One region of the Thermophilibacter sp. ET337 genome, then DNA from elsewhere that is predicted to be linked to it. Evidence: riboswitches for the same ligand, from Rfam matches in the RefSeq annotation. Region 1 holds a riboswitch; the other holds the start of a gene.
The links. Region 1 has a riboswitch for thiamine pyrophosphate ahead of NW198_RS05240 (thiamine-binding protein). Riboswitches for the same ligand answer to the same signal wherever they lie in the genome.
Positions count from the first base shown of each region.

Region 1 (3,395 bases):
GTCGGGCGTCCAGCCGTACTCAAAGCCCAGCTCATGGCTCAGCGCGTCGAGATAGCCCAGCTCGTCGTAGGGCCGAAGCGCATACGCAAAGATCCTCATGTCCCTCTCCCCGTTCTGTTAATTGGGGACAGTTCCCAATTCACAGGCCCAGTGTAGCAAGTGTGTCAATTGGGGACGTGTTATTTCGTGCAGACGGTTTGGGACAGGTCTCTGTTTGACCTGTCCCAAACCGTCTGCACGAAATAACACGTCCCCAATTGGCTGCTAGAATCGACGTGACTTCGACCAGAGGGGGAGCAATGCGCGACAGCGTGAGCATCGGCGCCGTGGAGGCCGCGGCGCGAGCCAACAACAAGCCCGGGCCGGACCACATGAACTGCGGTGAGTCCGTGATCGCGGCGCTCTGGGACGCCTTCGAGCCGGACTTCCCGCGCTCGGTCGTGGCGATGGGAGCCGGCATGGGCGCGGGCATCGGAGGCTCGGGCTGCGTCTGCGGGGCGCTCGCGGGCGCCGTCGCGTTTCTCGGCCTCATGGTGGGCACCAAGGAGCGCGCCAAGCCGCTCGCTGCCGAGCTGCACGACGCCTTCTGCGCGGGCACGGCAAAGCACGTGACCTGCTGCCGCGTGCTCACGCGTGGGATGGAGTGGTGGGGTGAGGAGCGCGTCTCCCAGTGCCAGTATCACTGCGCACTCGCGGCCGGCGCCGCGGCCCAGATCCTCTGCCGCGAGCTCGGCGTCCGCGCGGAGGCATAGAGCGCGCCGCCCTTGTCCCCTCACAGGGGGCGGGAATCGTGCACTGAGCCCGGCTACAGGGCGAGAAGGACCACGTAGGCAGCCACGGCCAGGCCCGCCACGAGACAGCACGCCTCGACGACGCCGTCCGTGCGGCAAAGACTGAGGCTGAGTCCGCGCCTCGCGGGCCAGAGCAGGCGCAGCCCCCGATGGGTGAGCGCATCGAGCGCGAGGTGGGAGGCCATGCCGGCCGCAACGGGCGCGGCGAGTGGCGGGCAGACGAGCCACGTCGCCGCGGCAAACCCGGCGAGCGCCGCGAGCGAGTGCGAGAAGCCGCGATGCGCCGAGAGCCGCGCCGCGCAGCCAAGGGCCACGAGAGCGATGGCGCCGGCGGCGACCGCGTCGAGCCCCGCCTCCGCCGCCCGACGCGCGAGCGGCCAGCCGGCGGCGGCCTCCGCCCCCAGGGCAAAGACGAGCAGGACAGCGCACCCCACGCGCGCGAGCCGCTCCTGCAGCGGGTGCGCGGTGTTTCTCACGTCGAGGTCGGGGAGCATGCCGCCGAGCGCCCCGCCCGCGGCGGCGCAGGCGAGCGCCGCCGGCGACGCAAGGCCCGGCCCAAGCGCCGACGCCGCGGCCAGCCCCGCCGCGGCCCCGACGATGACGTGCGTCTTCCCGGTCACGAGCGCTCCGTTCTTCTCGGCTTCCCATAAGGCATTGTTACGCATCGCGCGCCGGCCGAGAAGAGCTCGCCGCTGGGTCCGGCCGGCCGTGCTACACTACCAACCGACAACGGGGGGCTGGCGCACGCCGGCTGAGATTGGGCCCAGGAGATCGGACGCGCGTCCGAGAGCGGCCCTGACCCAGGAACCTGATCCGGGTAATGCCGGCGTAGGGAAGAGCTTCGCGCGCAACGAGGCACCTACGAGAGATGGGGTGCCTTGGGGCACCCGGAAGGGAGGGCGCGTGAACTGCTCGGTTGCGATTCAGTTCCTGCCCATGGACGCCACCACGGACGACGCCACGTGCGACGCGGTGGACGCGGTCATCGCCTACATCGACTCCACGGGGATCGACTACTTCGTCGGCCCCTTCGAGACGGCGATCGAGGGCGACTACGAGACCTGCATGGAGATCCTCAAGAACTGCCAGCTCGTGGGTGCCAAGGCGGGGTGCAAGCACATGATGTGCTACGCCAAGATCAACTATCGCCCCGACGGCGACGTCATGTCCACGGACCGCAAGGTCGGCAAGTACCACCCCGGCGACCCCGAGTTCGCCCCCAAGAGCGCGGACGCGGCGGCCTAGCATGGCGCGCTCCGTCGCCCGTCCCGAGCCCAGCCGCGCCCGTCGCGTCCTCACGCCGCTGCTGACCATCGTGGCCCTTCTTGCCCTGTGGCAGGCCGTGGTGGCGGTGGGCCTGGTTCCCAACTTCCTGCTGCCCACGCCGGTGCAGGTGGTCCAGGCCCTCGTCGAGGACGCGGCGCTGCTCGCGAGCCACTGCGTGACCACGCTCGCCGAGGCCGCGGCCGGCCTTGCCGCAGGCGTTGCCCTGGGGTTTGTCTTCGCGGTGCTCATGGACCGGTTCGAGTCCTTCTACCTGGCGTTCGAGCCGCTCATGACCATCTCCCAGACCATCCCGACCGTTGCCATCGCGCCGCTTCTGGTGCTGTGGCTCGGCTACGGCGCCCTGCCCAAGATCGTGCTCGTGATCATCTCGACGTTCTTCCCGATCACGGTCTCGCTGGCCTCGGGCTTTCGCTCGGTGGACCCGGACGTCGTCGACCTCATGCGCACCATGAACGCCTCGCGCTGGCAGATCTTCTGGTACGCCAAGCTGCCCGCCGCGGCCGACCAGTTCTTCAGCGGCCTCAAGATCTCCGCCACCTACGCCATCGTCGGCGCCGTCATCGCCGAGTGGCTCGGCGGCAACGAGGGACTGGGCGTCTACATGACGCGCGTCCGCAAGTCCTTCTCGTACGACCGCATGTTTGCCGCGATCATCGTCATATCCGCCCTGTCGCTGGGCCTCATGAAGCTCGTGGAGCTTGCCCAGCGCGTGCTCATGCCCTGGAAGAGGGCCGAAAGGAACAACAATGAGCGATAAGAACCTCGCCAAGAACCTCAACCGCCGCCAGTTCGTCGCCGTCGCCGGCGCCGCCGCGGCAAGCGTCGCCCTGGCCGCCTGTGACAACAGCTCCGGCGTCGTCGAGGGCCCGGACGGCACGGCCTCCTCGAGCGACAACGCCGACGACGCCGAGAAGACCAAGATCTCCTTTGTCCTGGACTACACGCCTAACACCAACCACACGGGCATCTACGTGGCCCTCGACCAGGGCTACTTTGCCGACGAGGGTCTCGAGGTCGAGATCGTGCAGCCGCCCGCGGACGGCGCCGACGCCCTCATCGGGGCCGGCGGCGCGCAGATGGGCGTCTCCTACCAGGACTACATCGCCAACAACCTGGCCTCCGACCAGCCGATGCCCTACTCGGCCGTGGCCGCGATCATCCAGCACAACACCTCCGGCATCATGAGCCGCGAGGAAGACGGCATCACGCACCCGGCCGCCATGGAGGGCCACACCTACGCCACCTGGAACATGCCCGTCGAGCAGGCCACGGTCAAGCGCTGCGTGGAGGCCGACGGCGGCGACTGGTCCAAGGTCG
Region 1 covers NZ_JANRHO010000004.1:138,183-141,577, reverse strand. Annotated here, with positions in the region: gene NW198_RS05255 (D-isomer specific 2-hydroxyacid dehydrogenase family protein) at 1-99, opposite strand, end outside; gene NW198_RS05250 (C-GCAxxG-C-C family protein) at 300-752, shown strand; gene NW198_RS05245 (metal-dependent hydrolase) at 806-1,411, opposite strand; TPP riboswitch at 1,513-1,643, shown strand; gene NW198_RS05240 (thiamine-binding protein) at 1,695-2,036, shown strand; gene NW198_RS05235 (ABC transporter permease) at 2,038-2,835, shown strand; gene NW198_RS05230 (ABC transporter substrate-binding protein) at 2,825-3,395, shown strand, end outside.

Region 2 (3,395 bases), 110 kb from region 1:
CTCCCCCGCCATCAGCCGCCTCCCACGAAGCGGACGACCTCGAGCGCGTCCTCGGCCGTCAGCCGGCGGACATCGAACTCGGCGCGGGGAAGAATCTCCCCGTTGAGCTCGCACGCCACGCGGGCACGCTCGTATCCCATCTGCTCCAGCACCTCGGCGACGGTCCGGCCGTCGGCCTCGGGCGCGGTCCTGCCGTTTATCTGTGCCATGGCAGCCCCCTATTCCAGGTCGAGGTCGATCGTGGTGCCCTCGAAGACCTTGTTCACCGTGCGGACGGCGCACATCTTGCCGCACATGGTGCAGGTCCCCTCCGTCGAGGCCGGCGAGGCCTCGTAGCGCACGCGGGCCGTGTCCGGGTCGAGCGCGTAGGCCCACATCTCGTCCCAGGCCAGGCGGCGTCGGGCGTCCGCCATGCGGTCGTCCGCCTCGCGCGCGCCGGGCACGCCCTTGGCGATGTCGGCCGCGTGCGCCGCGATACGGGTGGCGATAAGACCGTCGAGCACGTCCTTTGCGTCGGGCAGGCAGAGGTGCTCGGCCGGCGTCACGTAGCAGAGGAAGTCCGCCCCGGCGCTCGCCGAGATGGCGCCGCCGATGGCCGCCGTGATGTGGTCGTAGCCCACGCCCACATCCGTCACGAGCGGGCCGAGCACGTAGTACGGCGCACCGTGGCAGAGGCGCTTCTCCATCGTCACGTTGGCCGCGATCTCGTTGATGGCCATGTGGCCCGGGCCCTCGATCATGACCTGCACGCCCACGTCCCAGGCGCGCTTCGTGAGCTTGCCGAGCTCGATCATCTCGGCCGTCTCGGCGGCGTCGTTGGCATCGAAGAGGCAGCCCGGCCGGCACGAGTCGCCCAGCGAGATGGTCACGTCGTACTCGTGGCAGATCTCGAGAACCTCGTCATAGTGCTCGTAGAAGGGGTTCTCGTTACCCGTGACCTCCATCCAGCCAAACAGCAGCGACCCGCCGCGGCTGACGATGTTCATGAGGCGCCCGGTCTCCTTGAAGGTCTCGATCACGCGACGGTTGATGCCGCAGTGGATGGTGAGGAAGTCCACGCCGTCCTCCGCGTGGGCGCGCACCGTGGCGAGAAGGTCCTCGGCAGTGAGCTCCACGAGCGGCTTCTCCATGTAGCCGATGGCATCGTACATGGGGACGGTGCCCACCATGAGCGGCGTGCGCTCCACGAGCTGCTGCCGGAAAAAGCGGGTCTTGCCGGAGTTGGAAAGGTCCATGATGGCGTCCGCGCCGTACTTCTCGGCCGTGCCAACCTTCTTCCACTCCATGCTGGCGTCCGCCACGTCCCCGGAGATGCCGAGGTTGACGTTGACCTTGGTGGAGAGGCCCGCGCCCACACCGCGCGGCACGAGGCCCTTCTCGAGGTGGCGGACGTTGGCCGGGATGGCGATGCGCCCCGCCGCCACACCTGCGCGGACGAACTCCGGGTCTCGGCGCTCCGCCTCCGCCACGGCACGCATCTCGGGCGTGATCTGCCCGGCGCGGGCGTAGTCGAGCTGCGTGACGAGGTTCTTCTCGCCGCGCGGTGCCTGCCCGCCCAATTTCTCTACAGCTGTGCTCATGCGCAAAACTCCCTCCGTTGGCATTACCCATGTCAGGTTCCTCGGGTCGGGGCGGGCGCGCCCCCTCTCAGCCTGCCGTCCTGCAAGCTCCCCGCGCTATGCGATTGTTCCGGCGGAGCGAAGTCCGCCTGCGGCAAGTATAGCGCTCCCCCAAGGCTCGCGCTCGCTCGAGTCTAGTGCGCCGTAGCGGGACAAACGGCCCCTCAATCAAGGAGCTCGCCAGCAGCCTGCGCGTGAGCGCCATCACCACCTCCGCCTGGGCTTGCAAGCGCCGCGCGACCGCGAGGCGTTGCAACGAGCACGTGCTCGAGCGCCCCGGAGCCGTAAAGCGCCGCGCCGCAGCTCACGACCTCGCGAGCGAGCGCGGCGTCGGCGACCACGCTGCCGGCGACGAGGTCCGCGCCCGCCTCCTGGACCGCCGCGCAGATCGTGGCCGACGGGCCCACCACGCAGGTGAGCGCGTCGCGCGCAAGAGCGAGCAGACGCGGCATCGTCTTGTTGGCGAGCGCCATGCCCGTCATGACGGCGAGGTCCGCTCCCGGCAGCAGGTACTCGCAGGCGGTGTCCGGCAGGTCCGTGTCGGCGCGGGCGGAGCGCTCCAGCACGGTGACGTCCGCGTGCTCCGCGATGGCCGCAAGGTGCGGAAAGTGGCCGACCACCACCGTGCGGGGCCGCGAGCCGTCGCCCCTCTCGGCCGCCATGCGCCGGGCCGCCGGGGCCAGGAACACAAACGGGTCCGTGCTCCCCGCGTCCGTGACCAGGCTCAGCTCGCCGATCCGCTCGCGCTGGTTGTGCCAGGCGTTGAGCGCCGCCACGCCCACCGACGCCACCTCGAAGTCCCACGACTTCGCACAGGCGGCAAGCTCGCGCAGCGGACGGCCCGCCCAGCCGCGCTCCAGGCGCAGGCGCACGCCCCCGCGGTGGAGCGCCGCCACGCCCGCGCCGCACTCGGCCTCGACGAGGCAGTGGTGGGCGCCCATGACCACGCTCCGCACGAGCACGTCCTCGGGAATCCGGTCGATCATTCGGTCGTAGAGCGACCACGCATCTGTCATCATTTCCTCCGGGATGGGTCATTGCGGCTTGGGCGGTCGGGAGGCTTCATGCTGTTCATTCTCACCGGAGACATCCGGACGGGCAAGACCACGTGGCTCGAGGCGCGCGTGCACGAGCTCGAGACCGCGGGCGTACCCGTTCGCGGGGTGCTCGCACCCGGCGTGTGGCGCGACGGCGAGAAGGTCGGGATCGAGAACGTGCTGCTGCCCTCGCGCGAGCGCGTCCTCCTCGCCAAACCTGTCAATTGGGGACAGCCCCCAATTGACAGGTGCGGTTGGGACTTTGATGCGACGGCGCTTGCCCGCGTGAACGCGCACCTCACCGGGCTTGCCGCGGCGGTGGGCGAGAAGGACGCGGGCCCCGGGCCGCTCGTCATCGACGAGATAGGCCCGCTCGAGCTGCGCCGCGGCGGCGGGCTCACCGCGGCGCTCGCGCTGCTCGACGCCGGCCCCGCGCCCGCCTGGCCGCACGCGCTCGCGGTCGTGCGCGCCACGCTGGCAGAGGAGGCCGCCGCGCGACTGCGCCCCGCCTGGGGATCCGTCGAGCTCGTCCGCCCGGACGAGACGGGCGCGAGGCGCTTTCGCGAGGTTCTTCCCGGCGGTCTACCCGGGCACCCCAGAAAATAACGGCATTTGGTTAGCTGAAAGAATCTTGCCAACTGGGCAAACGTCGCGCAAAGGGCCAATTTTGGCCATCCAATGTCCGTTTTTTTTGGGCCCTTGCTCTACTCTCGCACGGCGCCGCGCATCAGCGCGTCAT
Region 2 covers NZ_JANRHO010000004.1:28,488-31,882, forward strand. Annotated here, with positions in the region: gene thiF (sulfur carrier protein ThiS adenylyltransferase ThiF) at 1-12, opposite strand, end outside; gene thiS (sulfur carrier protein ThiS) at 12-209, opposite strand; gene thiC (phosphomethylpyrimidine synthase ThiC) at 219-1,580, opposite strand; TPP riboswitch at 1,572-1,684, opposite strand; gene NW198_RS04765 (DUF364 domain-containing protein) at 1,784-2,638, opposite strand; gene NW198_RS04770 (nucleoside-triphosphatase) at 2,684-3,262, shown strand; gene NW198_RS04775 (ABC transporter substrate-binding protein) at 3,361-3,395, opposite strand, start outside.
Region 2: it holds a riboswitch for thiamine pyrophosphate, as region 1 does, so the genes downstream of both, thiC (phosphomethylpyrimidine synthase ThiC) here and NW198_RS05240 (thiamine-binding protein) in region 1, are expected to answer to the same signal.